4 regions of the Blautia sp. HA8986 genome follow, and region 2 is predicted to be linked to each of the others. Evidence: riboswitches for the same ligand, from Rfam matches in the RefSeq annotation. Region 2 holds a riboswitch; each other region holds the start of a gene.
What was found. Region 2 has a riboswitch for cyclic di-GMP ahead of AC04Q4_RS06470 (PAS domain-containing protein). Riboswitches for the same ligand answer to the same signal wherever they lie in the genome.
Positions count from the first base shown of each region.

Region 1 (3,218 bases), 900 kb from region 2:
CAATATTTGCTCCTGCGATCGCTGTCAGACCGACAATAGCGTTCATCGGTGTCCTGATATCATGGGACATATTGGAAAGGAATTCTGTTTTCGCACGATTAGCATTTTCTGCAGAACAGTAAGCCTCTTTCAGTGCCTGACGGGATTCAATCTCTGCTTTTTTCTCCTGTGTCACATCCATGGATGCCAGCAATACTTTTACCAGTTTTCCATCCTCCCATTCCAGGGGTATGTAAGAAGCGATCTTATAAGTCTTTTCATCCTGGCTGCAATACTCAAACTTATAAATATCATTTTCACTTTTCAGTTTTTTCCGAATATTATCCGGGGCTATCAGGATATCTATAGCTTCCAATGGTTCCAGTGTCTTATATTTTTCAAGAACCTGCATCTGAAAATCATGATAAAATCCCAGAGGTTTATATATCATCTGTCCATTCAGATTGTAGAATTCATATCTGTCATTTTCCAGATCACAGACAACAAAACGGTCAACCAGACGCACAATACTCTGGATCAGCTGCTCCATGGAAGCATTATCCGCTGCCATCTGCAGATGCCGTGCACTCTCCACCTTTGTCTCTGTGATATCCCGCAGAAAGATCATGGCATATTCTGAATCCTCTATCTCGCCGCGTATGATCACATTACGGACCCATCGTTCTTCTCCATTCAGAGTGATACGGCACTCCAAAGCCAATTCGGTTTCCAGACCCTTCAGCCTTTCTGCAATATAACCACGGTCGTAAAAAGAGGATACCGCCTTCTTATCTTTCTCCACAACATAGGAATCCACAAAATGCCGGATCAATTCATCCCATGTATGACTCTGTTCAAAGACTGTCATCAGGGATGTTTCAACCTTAAAGGTATCAAAAGTATTCGCTTCCAGATTCACATAATACTCGCACAGATCTGCTTTCGTAAAAGCTCGGTGGAAAGCAGCAAATTTTTGTGCCTGCATGATTTCTTTTTTCTCCCCATCAATGTTAATAAAAATCCCGGCAATCCTGCTGGCAGAACCATCCAGACGGCGTATTACTTCTGCCGATGCCCGAAACCACTGGTATTGATTATCCTTCATTCTCATACGATACTCTACCTGGTATTTTATCTGGTTCGTCTTATCCTTAATTGCCGCCTGAAGCTGCACCATTACTCTTTCTTTATCCTGTGGATGCAGAAGATCTGACCAGGATTCCAGTTTATTCGGAAAGTCCAGAGTGTCATGATAGCCAAGCATTTTTCGGAATTCATGACTCCAGTTTGCATTCACAATCTCACTGTTTTCGTCACAGTCAAAATACCAGAAGCCGGAACAGATAGCCTCATTGAGCAGTGCCAGATTTACATGATCCCAGTTGACCTGTACGGACATAACCCAGATCTGTCTGCCCGCCTCATCTGTCGCATCTTCTTTATAAAGCCGTACATTATTCACTGTACCGTCTGCTGTAAGGATCTGTGATTCCCCTGCTCCGTGAAGCTGCAAAAAACGATCTCGATCCAGTATATCTTCCTCTCCATAAAAGAAATTTTTCAATGAGCCGTTTGTCTGCTTCATAAAAGAGTCGAATGTATATCCTGTACTATGTAACAGCAGATTGCTCACAGATAAAACAGACAGGTTTTGGTCATAATATCCTGTCATTATGCCTACCCCGCCATTATTTTCCAGTGTTTTCTGTACTGCCTGTGACATGGCCTGTGTCTGTCCCGGTACAGTCTCACTTAAAAAATATATTTTGTCTTCATAATTTCCCATTTTATAAAAATCCTCACTCTGTTTCATGCTTCGTTATCCTGCTTTTATCTATATACAGAGAACCTATCCCTGCCAGTTTTCTTATCCATTTTTGCATACAAAAAAGGACACCTTCCAAAACCTGCCAGCGTCCCTACTATATTTCTTTAACATCACACTGATTTTAGCCCCTTCTGGCTTTGCGGCCCTGCCTTTCAGCAGGTTTGCCTTGAAATAATTTCCATTTTTATCAAAAATAAAATACCATGAAGTTTTTCATACGTCAATAATGTTGGATAGAAAATCCGTGTATTTTGCGTATGCCAGGTTGCATTGTCAGGGATTAGGATGAATTTTGGCTATTTTGCACATTGATATTATTATCTGTTATACATATAGTAATATTAACAGGACTCCCCGCACCTCTCAACGATGTGCCCCAGGGGAGATATTTTTTTATATGAAGATATTATTGAAGAAATAATATAAAGTGGAGTTCTGGTTTAGGGAATTCCATTTTTATTGCTTGTATTTGCTTTGTTATTAGCGTACTTTGCTCCCATATGATATCCTGTTTTTTTCGCATATTTAGGATAAAAGAAAAGCCATGGCTCTGCCATGACCTTTCAATTTATATTTGCTGTCTTATTCAGCAGAAATACCTGCCAGTTTTACATTTACGTTATAAGTTGCCGGGTCTTCTGCTGCTGCATTATTGACACAATCAGCATCGGTACCTTCCATCCAGATATAAACACGCATTTTTACGCCATCATACCCTACGGAAGAAGCAATTTTTTGTGTGCCAGATGAAACTTCATAGTTCTTTCCAACCTTCGTGGCTATCCAGTTTTGACTATTCTGATCGGTATAAGTAGTAGCATAAATATATGGATAAGTCACTGCTACTGGTTTTAATTTTCCGTCTGTCTTCGTGCAATCCAGCACATCACCTTCTTTTCCTTTAGCTGTATTGTATTCTGCCTGCGGGTTTTTCTTATCACTTATGGCAAAAATGTATTCACCCTGTGATGGCTGTTTTTTTCCAACTTTATGTACTACAAAACCGACCCGGATCGCAGATGAGATTGGATTCTTCGAATCGCTGTCCTCAAAGCCGATGTCTGCTATGTAAATATCGGTAGGATCGCCGTTTGTTTTCAGAAAAAGGCTGGTATTGTAATAATCACTGTAATCTCCCTTTCCAAAGAGACTTGCTACCAGATTGGACTGATTCTCGGTTCCATTGGTAAATCCCAGAACTTTCTGGAAGCCGCCGCTGATCCGGTTGGTGGATACAGGATTCAGTCTTCCGGAAAAACTGTCCAGAACTGCTGCCGAACCATATGTTCCGCTGTAGGAATTGCTGATCTGCAGATTGACGCCTGCTCCTGCTGCCATACGGACTTTTGTTGTATGACGGCTTGTGTTGTATATATACCATGCGTATGTTGCTGAAACCACTGCGATCAGT
Region 1 covers NZ_JBWLUQ010000001.1:2,279,847-2,283,064, forward strand. The annotation lists gene AC04Q4_RS10610 (response regulator) at 1-1,765, opposite strand, end outside; cyclic di-GMP riboswitch class I at 1,878-1,983, opposite strand; gene AC04Q4_RS10615 (hypothetical protein) at 2,390-3,218, opposite strand, start outside.
Region 1: another riboswitch for cyclic di-GMP. It lies ahead of AC04Q4_RS10610 (response regulator); the one in region 2 lies ahead of AC04Q4_RS06470 (PAS domain-containing protein).

Region 2 (3,218 bases):
TTCTCCGAAGCCCGATCCAGAGAATCGGTTACGGCGGTTATCTGAAGCTGGCTCTGGAGTTCCCGGATTTTGTACAGTATATTAAAGAAGTCTGCCAGGAATTCCGTGTGCTTTATGACAATATCCGGGGAACAACACCTTACTGCGTGAAACGTGTGGCAGTCCTGAACTGCTGGGGAAAAATGCGCTCCTGGGGTAACCATATGGTACATCATGCAATCTATTACAAGCAGAATTATTCGTATTTCGGAATTATCGAGGCCTTAAGCGGTGCACCATTTGATGTTTCTTTTATCAGTTTTGACGATATCCGTGAGAACAAAGATATTTTAAAAGATTTCGATGTGATCATCAATGTGGGAGACGCGGACACTGCACAGTCCGGCGGAGCGAACTGGGCTGATCCTGAGATCCTTACAGCTGTGAGAAAATTTGTTTATAATGGCGGCGGTTTCATTGGTGTAGGGGAACCGGCTGCTCATCAGTGGCAGGGAAAATTCTTCCAGCTGGATGATATTTTAGGTGTGGAGGAAGAACGAGGATTTAATCTCAACACAGATAAGTATAACTGGGAAGAGCATAAGAACCATTTTATCCTGGAAGATACAGACGGAACTGTAGATTTTGGCGAAGGAAAAAAGAATATTTTTGCACTGCCTGAGACAGAAATCCTGATCCAGAAAGACCAGGAGGTGCAGATGGCAGTAAAAACATTTGGAAAAGGACGCGGCGTTTATATCAGCGGACTTCCTTACAGCTTCTGCAACAGCCGTGTCCTTTACAGGGCGGTGCTCTGGTCTGCGGCGGCAGAGGAGGAACTTCACTGCTGGTTTTCTTCCAATTACAATGTGGAAGTGCACGCTTATGTAGAAAATGGTAAATACTGTGTGGTAAACAACACTTATGAGCCACAGGATACTGTTGTTTACACAGGCGATGGAAGCAGCTTTGACCTTCATCTGGAGGCCAATGAGATCCGTTGGTATCAGATTTAAAAAAGCAGCTCAGATAAATCAGGAAGAGCTGTTGACAGTGCCTGTAAGTAAGGGTATAATAGTACAGATCTAAGAAAAGAATATATGGGCAAAGCAGTTGAAAAGCTGTGACGCAAAGCTATAGGGCCTTTAAAATGGCAGCCAGTTGCAGGGATTAGAAACAGGGAACGGTATAGTTGCATGTCTATATCCTGACCCTGTTTTTTTTAGTGTGTAAAAATACGTGAGAGTATATGCCCGTGCGTCATGGATCAAACTCGGGAAAACTGCTGCAGTTGGGAATACGGAGTGAATGATTGATGAATACGGAGTTGTTTAAAGGAGAAAAATTATATTCGTCTGGTGATTTTAAGCTTTGCAGGGAGTCATATGCTGCCATAAGTATTGCCCTTGAAGATAATCAGGCGGTAGGCATTATAGCCGGTTATTATGACGAGGATCTTACCATAGCATATGTGAGTGAATTTTTTCTGCATAATCTGGGATACGGTTATGAAGAATTTATGGAAGTGGTTTCGGGATCACTGAAAAATGTATTCTGTGGTGAGAATGATGATTTTATTCGGAATGAGCGTTTGGTGAAGATTCATGGTTCAGAGGATGTAAAGATGCTGAATAAAGAAGGAGCACCTGTGAAAATACGTGCCTATAAAACAGATTCCTTTGACAATGAGGGAACACCGCTCTGGATTTTGTCTGCTCATATTGATGAGATGCAGGAAAACATGCAGCTGGTCAACCAGGTCATAAGCTCAGGCTTCTGGTCTGTGAAATGTGATCAGCATGGAAAACCCACAGATGTTTTTTTTAGTTATGAATTTCGAAAAATGCTGGGATACCACAATATACTGGATTTTCCCGACAGCCTGGAAACCTGGCAAGCAGGAGTCCATCCCGGTGATATTGAAATGGTTGACAGGGCTTTTTATGATGCTTTTCGGGATTGTACAGACGAGACAAAATATGATGTGGAATACCGGATGCGTCTGGCAGACGGCAGTTATCAGTGGTTCAGGGACAAGGGCGAAGTCAGCCGCTGTGCGGATGGAACCGCTTTTCATATGGTGGGAATTTTTGTAAATATTGATAAAGAGAAAAAAGCAGCGCAGTACACTAGGAGAGCAGATGCTTTTCACCGCGCATACACGAAAGCCAACCTCTGTGAATATTATGTGGATCTTAAAGAAAACAGTTTTGATTCCATGAAAATGGAGGGAGAGCTGGCAGGAATGTTCGAGAAAAACATCACATGGGATGAGATGATCGGTCGTTTCACGGATACTTATGTGGTTTGGGAAGACCGTGAAATGATGAAACAATTTTATGATCGGGCTTATATTGCCAGGAAGCTGGAAGAGGGAAGCGAAGAAATCAATCTGGAGTGCAGGATCCTGATGAACGGAAATATGCGCTGGATACGAAATGTGATCATCCGGGACTCTGCCGGGGATACGCCCCGTTATGCGTTGGGTTTTGTAAGTGATGTCACAGAAGTAAAAAGAAAAGAAGAAAATCTTAAGGAAATAACCAACCAGAACAGGATCATGAATCAGCTGATTAAAGGTACGGTGAAGCTTGTTGACTGTTATGTAGCATGTGATCTGGAACGGGATATTTATCATTTTTACAGTCAGAATATGAATGACTCTGCATGTAAACCGGAGGGAAAATATTGCGAATTTGTAGAGTATATGGCATCCAGATTTAAGACCGTTTCCGGTAATCTTACCCTGAAGCAGGCTTTTTCAGTGGAAAATATACGGAAAATGCTGAAAGGGCCGGATGATATTTACCGTTTTGAATATTGTACCAGGGATGAGAAACAGTTTAAATCTATTGCAATCTCTCCACTTACATGGAAAGAGGGAAAGGCAGAGGAAGTACTGCTCATGGCTCAGGATACTACAGAAGAGAAGCTTGTGGAGATCTAGTCCCGCAGTTACGTGGCCGAATCGTGAAGATTCTGTGAAATCAGCTGCCACCATTGACAGAAGAAAAAGACAATAATATAATTAAACCTATCGCAAAAGTAGGATATAAAAGCTGTTACAGTAGAAGATATGATCTATTGTAACAGTTTTTTGTCTGGAAAATTTTATGAGAAAGGACGTAAAACAGTGAAACATACGGTTGTTTATATTGACGGCATGACCTGCATCAACTGTCAGACCAGGATCTGGAAGGCGCTGAGATCCACACCTGGGATTACAGATATCACAGTCA
Region 2 covers NZ_JBWLUQ010000001.1:1,378,460-1,381,677, reverse strand. The annotation lists gene gnpA (1,3-beta-galactosyl-N-acetylhexosamine phosphorylase) at 1-995, shown strand, start outside; cyclic di-GMP riboswitch class I at 1,073-1,148, shown strand; gene AC04Q4_RS06470 (PAS domain-containing protein) at 1,295-2,926, shown strand; gene AC04Q4_RS06465 (urease accessory protein UreH domain-containing protein) at 3,113-3,218, shown strand, end outside.

Region 3 (3,218 bases), 230 kb from region 2:
TCGTAGTTAAAATGGAAGATGCTGCATCACGGCCATTTCTATCGTTCAGTGAAATGGAATATTCATTTTCAAAATTCACCGTTGCTTTTTCTTCTGGATCTTTACGATTCATTACACTGCGCAAAGTATCATAAGCCTGTGTTTCATCCATTTCCCCTGACAGTAATCCGTGAACAGCCTCAAGACTTGCATCAAATGATTTTTGAGCGGAATATCGGATATAAACAGCATTATTGTTAATTTCCTCTTCCAGTCCAGGCACATCCTGCATCATGGTTGGAACATCTGTATTCAATGAAATAACACCGCTTCCATCCGCAATCAGTTTTTGCCCCTCTTCTGAAATCATACAATCCAGCACATCCAGTGCAGTATCCAGTTTCTCCCGGTCTTTTTCCAGGTTTTTGTTAAATGCAATGTTTAAGGACGGAGTCATGTACACATAGGATTCATCCGATGTCTGTGAAAAATAAGGAATACGGGTCAGCTCCGCATCCATCTGTTTCTGCAGCTGCTGCATAACCGTCGGATGTCCATGAAACATTGCTGATTTTCCCTCGACAAACATCTGGATTCCTGTATCGACGTCAATATTGATATCTTCTTTACCAAAGTGCGAGTCTTTCAGAAACTGGCTGGTTTCTGAAAAAATACGTTTCCATAATGCATCATCAAACTTTACTTCATCCGATGCAGTCTCTGCACCGTTTCGCCATTCAATACCATCCAGGCTTGTGAACTCACCGATTGCCGCCGCCTGGATGATCTCATTATTAGACCAGTCTTCACCAAGATCCATGGAATACGGTTTTATGCCATTATCATAAAACTGCTGACAGGCCTGTACATATTCCTCATAATTTTCTGGAATCTTTACGCCATACTGATCAAACAGTGTTTTGTTGGCAATGATCGTCTGCGGAATACCACAGATTGGCAGCCACTGGATTTCATCCTCCTCATTCTTATAATATTGCACCGCATAAGAATAATACTTGGAAACAACATCATAAGAAGCAAAATCCATAAGATAAGGCTGTAAGTCCTGTGCATCTGTTCCAGAGAATCGACGTACTGTTATGATATCCGGTAATTCATCATGTTCTTTAAAATAACTGTATAAATCGGTATCATTGTTACCAATAATAAATTCAATATCCTGATCAGGAAACTGTTCATGGATATAGGGTGCAATATTTTTCATCAAACGATTTTCCCACAGATAAACGGTAAGATGATCATCATTTTTAGATACTTCTTTCTTTGACTGTCCACATCCAGACAAGACAGCAGATGCTACAAGTACACCTGACACCACTGCAATCAGACAACGTTTTGCCTTTTTCATACTTTTATTTTCCTCATTCTTTCCTGATAAAATCATTATTGTTACGCCTATGAAATAACACCGTAAAAAAGCACCGTCAGACAGACAGTGCACCTCATTTTATGCAACTGGCTGCCATTTTACAGGCCCTGTAGCTTTGCGTCCCAGACTTTCATCTGGTTTGCCGATTTCCTTATTATAGATATAGCTTTTAAACTTATGCCAAAAAAAACTAATTTTATTATACTTTAACGTTCTACTATGCACAAGAAAAAAATTACCGTTTTAACGTTCAAAAACAAAAAAAAGAACAGCCGATATATACATCGAACCGTTCTCCTACTTCCGAAGTCCACGCAGCATTGACATCACTGTTTCCTGCTCATTTGTATTCAGATCGTTCCATATCCTTAAAACTTCTTCCTGCTCTTCTGTCAGATTCTCTGAATTACCTTCCTGAAAAAACTGCGATAATGTCACGCCCAAAGCTGCACATATTTTTTCAAGTGTGATCAGCGACGGCAGGTTTTTCTGCGCCATGATCCTTCCCAGTGACGACTGGGAAATTCCAGACAGTTGCGATAATCTGTATTTACTGATATCACGCTTTTCACATAAAGATGTTATTTTATCCGCAATATACTTCTCTACCTGCAAGTAACTATACCTCATTTCCGCTATTACATGTTCTTATTGTACCTGTAATAATGAAAAAATATTAGCAATCAATTTTGCAAGTATTCATTCCCATTATAGGAAGTATACGGATAAAAAATATAAAGATACTTTCGTTTCCGCAAAAGTCATTTTCGCTTGTGACCTCCGACTCGTTATGCTTATTCTACACCGTCCTTACACCCCGATCAGTCCCTCTCTCCGTCTTATCTTTTCCAGCTACCGCCTGCTTCTGCTGTGTCAGTTTTCTATCTTCTTTTCCCACATCCTTAACCACAGCATTCGCTTCGGTGCTTGTTCCCCACTCATCTGCTCTTCCTTCATTTCTTTCTGCTATCTGCAGTTCTCTTCTCTCCTTCACACCTTTTTCTTCCAGGTTACAAAAGCTCTGCAGATACGGAAGCACATGATTCTGCATGTCTGTCAAATCTTCCATATACTTTTGGAACTCTTCATTTCCTTTGCCTTTCTGGTAATTGATCCAACACTCATCTGTAAGCTTCATTTCATTATCATGCTTCAACTGACTCACAATACCGCCATGTCCATTTCCAATATCCATTGACTTCTTAAAATGATGCAGCTTCTGTTCACCTTTTTCCGCATAATATACAGTCACATATATCTTTGCGATTTTCATAAGTTCGTCTGTTTTTGGATCACGTTTTGCATACCATTCTTTATCTCACATTATATTAACGATCCCTTCCTGTCTGCTGTGGTTCTTTTTATGAGCACAATGGTAATCTTCGGCAGTTTGTAATAGAGAAATTCATCTCCATCCACCTCCACATTTATCAAACGTAATATTACGGATCATATTCCGGTTGATCAGCTGTGTTCCTTTCTTTACAGTATCTACTTGCACCCACTGGGCATCTGCTGCCATCAGCTTTCCTTTGATCGCGCCGACCTCGTTAAACAGGCTTACCACACATTCTCTTCCCATATACTGCTCTAATAATGATCCGTCCATATCTTTCCATTCCTTTCCATTTTCATTCATGATCACGATATTGTTTGCTTCCTGCAGCATAGTCATCATATTGATCATGTTCAGATTATTGATTGCAACCATAGTAGCTACATCCATTTGCTTTCCCCCTTCATCACGTCAGGTTATGATTCTATCATAGCATATCTCTTCATCTATTTCTCCTGCTTTTTCCACTTCTTTATTCTTCGCCTGTAAAAAAATCAGAGGCCGACCGTTCCG
Region 3 covers NZ_JBWLUQ010000001.1:1,606,949-1,610,166, forward strand. The annotation lists gene AC04Q4_RS07510 (extracellular solute-binding protein) at 1-1,348, opposite strand, end outside; cyclic di-GMP riboswitch class I at 1,448-1,523, opposite strand; gene AC04Q4_RS07515 (helix-turn-helix domain-containing protein) at 1,667-1,999, opposite strand; gene AC04Q4_RS07520 (hypothetical protein) at 2,169-2,642, opposite strand; gene AC04Q4_RS07525 (hypothetical protein) at 2,775-3,095, opposite strand.
Region 3: another riboswitch for cyclic di-GMP. It lies ahead of AC04Q4_RS07510 (extracellular solute-binding protein); the one in region 2 lies ahead of AC04Q4_RS06470 (PAS domain-containing protein).

Region 4 (3,218 bases), 1.1 Mb from region 2:
ACAGATGAGAATTTCCTTCCACTCAATGACAGGATGGAGCTGTATTTTGAGGACTTCGATATGGACGGATTGCCTGCGAAAGATGAGTCAGTCAGGCATTTTGTCAGATATGCCACAGGATTATAAATTCTAAGAACTAAGGAAGAACTGTTGTATGTTAAATAAAAAAGATTTCTTGAAATATGCATCAAAATTAGCATTTCCGATCATGATTCAAAATCTGATCGGAACACTGGTAAATGTTGCTGATACCGTAATGCTGGGATATGTAAGCCAGACTGCCATGTCGGCTTCGTCCCTTGCCAACCAGTATACATTTATTCTTTTCTGTTTATATTACGGCATGGCCACAGGTACCTCGGTTTTATGTGCCCAGTACTGGGGAAAGGGGGATAAAAAGACAGTAGAAAAGATTCTCGGCCTGGCAGAGAGAATCTCGCTGATCGTTTCTCTTGTATTTTTCGTTATCTCCTTTTCCATGCCGACTACGATTATGAAGATTTTCACAAACAGTCCGGATACTATTGCTGCCGGCAGTGAATATTTGAAGGTAATCTCATTTTCCTTTATGTTTATGGGATTCTCTCAGGTTTTTATGAGTGCTCTTCGAAGTGTCGGAAAAATAATGATACCTTCTGTTACATACATTGTATCTCTTTGTGTCAATGTGCTTTGTAATGCCTCCTTTATCTTTGGATTGTTTGGACTTCCAAAGCTTGGCGTTACAGGTGTTGCTCTTGGTACTGTTATTGCCAGAATCGCAGAGGTATTGATTTGTCTCATCTATTCATTAAACAGCTCCGATGTCAGATTCCGGATAAAATATTTCTTTGCAAAATCTGGTATTCTGTTTCGGGACTTTATGAAAATTGCCTCTCCGGCTGTAATAAATGATGTTGTCTGGAGCTTTGCCAGCTCAGCATTTGCAGCGATTCTTGGCCACATTGGTGATGATATGGTTGCCGCAAATGCCGTTGCTGTTATGGTGGTAAATATTGGTGCTATCGCCTGTCGCGGCTTTGCCAACGCTACTACCATTATTATCAGCCAGGAGCTTGGTAAAGACCATAAGGATACAGCAAGAGAATATGGGAAACGTATGCTGATAATAACAATTATTGTAAGTCTGATCGGATGTGCCATTATTTTGGCAGTCCGTCCTATGATACTTGATTTCTACCGGGATAAACTGACAGAGACAGCCATTTATTATCTTGGCATTTTTATAGTTATGACCACCTGGCGTCTTGTGGGAGAGGGTATCAATACCTGTCTTATATGCGGCTGTTTCAGAGGCGGTGGTGATTCCAGGTTTGGAATGATCGTGGATTCCATATTTATGTGGCTTGTTGCAGTTCCTCTTACTTTCCTTGCAGCATATGTTTTAAAACTGCCGCCTGTCTGGGTATATTTTATAATGACTCTGGATGAGTTCGAAAAAATGCCTGTGGTATTCATCCACTATTTCAGAAATAAGTGGCTTACGAACATTACCAGAGATTTTGACTGATCATGTGGCTGCAGCTATCAGAACTGTATAGATCAACGGAGACTTACCGGACGATGAGAGAAGAAATACTTGGAATTTTAATAAAATTTAAAGGGATATATTGACGTGGTAAACTTATGGTATTATTCTTATCAAAGAAAATAAAATAATAAAGAGCAAAACGGTTGAAAAGCCGTGACGCAAAGCCAAATGGGACTAAAGTCAGAGAAATTGACCATGTCAGCCGGTTGCCACTGTTTTTATATGAATAAAGATGTGATAAAGAGAAATGCCAGCATTTTTTATGCTATATAAATATGTGATGATTTAGAAAAAACATAGCAAGGGCACCTGCAGACTTATCTGACAGGTGCCTTTTTTTCGTGGCTGGAATTAATGAAAAGCAGAATGGATCAGGATAGCAATAGCATAAGATGGGGGAGAATTTCTAAGAAATGAGTTGTATAAGGAACTATGAAGATAAAATATATTCTTCAAACATGACAGCACTTGGAGATAATGTATTTGAGGCACTTCAGAAAACAATAGTAAATAATGGTGGAGTAGGCACGATCACGGGCTATTTTGATTCAGAGCTGACTATTTTGTCAGTAAGTGAACTGTTGTTATATAATATTGGTTATACATATGAGTCTTTTATGAAGCAGACAAAAGGTTCCCTTAAGAATCTTTTTTACGGTGAAAATGTCAGCTTTCTGGATGAAGAACGTTTCCCCTTTATCAAAGGGAGAGGAGAAGGGCGGATTCTTACAGCAGACGGATCTCCGATCAATGTGTATCTTTATAAGGAGAATACAACAGATAAGAATGGTCAGGAAATCTGGGCGATGTCTGTACAGGTTAACTGGGAATATGAGAATCTGACCCTGATAAACGGAGCAATCTGTTCCGGACACTGGTATTTTGATTGTGACGAAAACGGCAAAATCGTTGATGTAAGCTGGAGTCATGCTTTTCGAAGAATGCTGGGCTATCAAGATATTCTGGATTTTCCGAATAAACTTGATTCCTGGTCAGAGCTTTTGCACCCGCAGGATAAAGAAAGGGTGATGAATCAGCTTTATTCAGCGATTGCAGATAGGACCAATCAGATAAAATATAATGTAGAATACCGTCTCAGAATGAAGGATAACAGATATCAGTGGTTTCGTGCATCAGCAGAAGTGATACGCCGCGTGGATGGTACGGCCAACAGGATTGCGGGAATTTTTGTTAATATCGATACAGAGAAAAAAAGAATTATACAGGAACAGAAGTTAGCTGCCCTTCACCGTGCTTTTACAAAGTCGAATTTATGCGAATATTATGTAAATCTGGAAAAAAATTCTTTTGATACCTTTAAGGTGGAAGCTTCTTTGATGACTGCATTTGAAAAAAGCCATACCTGGGATGAACTTATCAGTCATTTTGTAGAATATTATGTTATAGATGAGAACAAAAAGGCAGTAACAGATTTCTATAATCGTTCTTATATCGCAGAAAAATTAAAGGGTCTGGAGACGGAGCTGAGTTTGGAATGCCGTATCATACTGAACGGAAAAGAACGCTGGGTACGCAATGTGATCATGCGTGGTGAAATAGAAGATTCTGAATATGCCATGATTTTCCTCAGAGATATTACAGAGGCAAAGGAAGAAAATATAAAGCTGCAAAAAATGGCTTCTGATAATGCTAACAAGGAACAGCTGATCCAGAGTATGGTGCGTCT
Region 4 covers NZ_JBWLUQ010000001.1:2,503,599-2,506,816, reverse strand. The annotation lists gene AC04Q4_RS11600 (MATE family efflux transporter) at 155-1,510, shown strand; cyclic di-GMP riboswitch class I at 1,655-1,745, shown strand; gene AC04Q4_RS11595 (response regulator) at 1,954-3,218, shown strand, end outside.
Region 4: another riboswitch for cyclic di-GMP. It lies ahead of AC04Q4_RS11595 (response regulator); the one in region 2 lies ahead of AC04Q4_RS06470 (PAS domain-containing protein).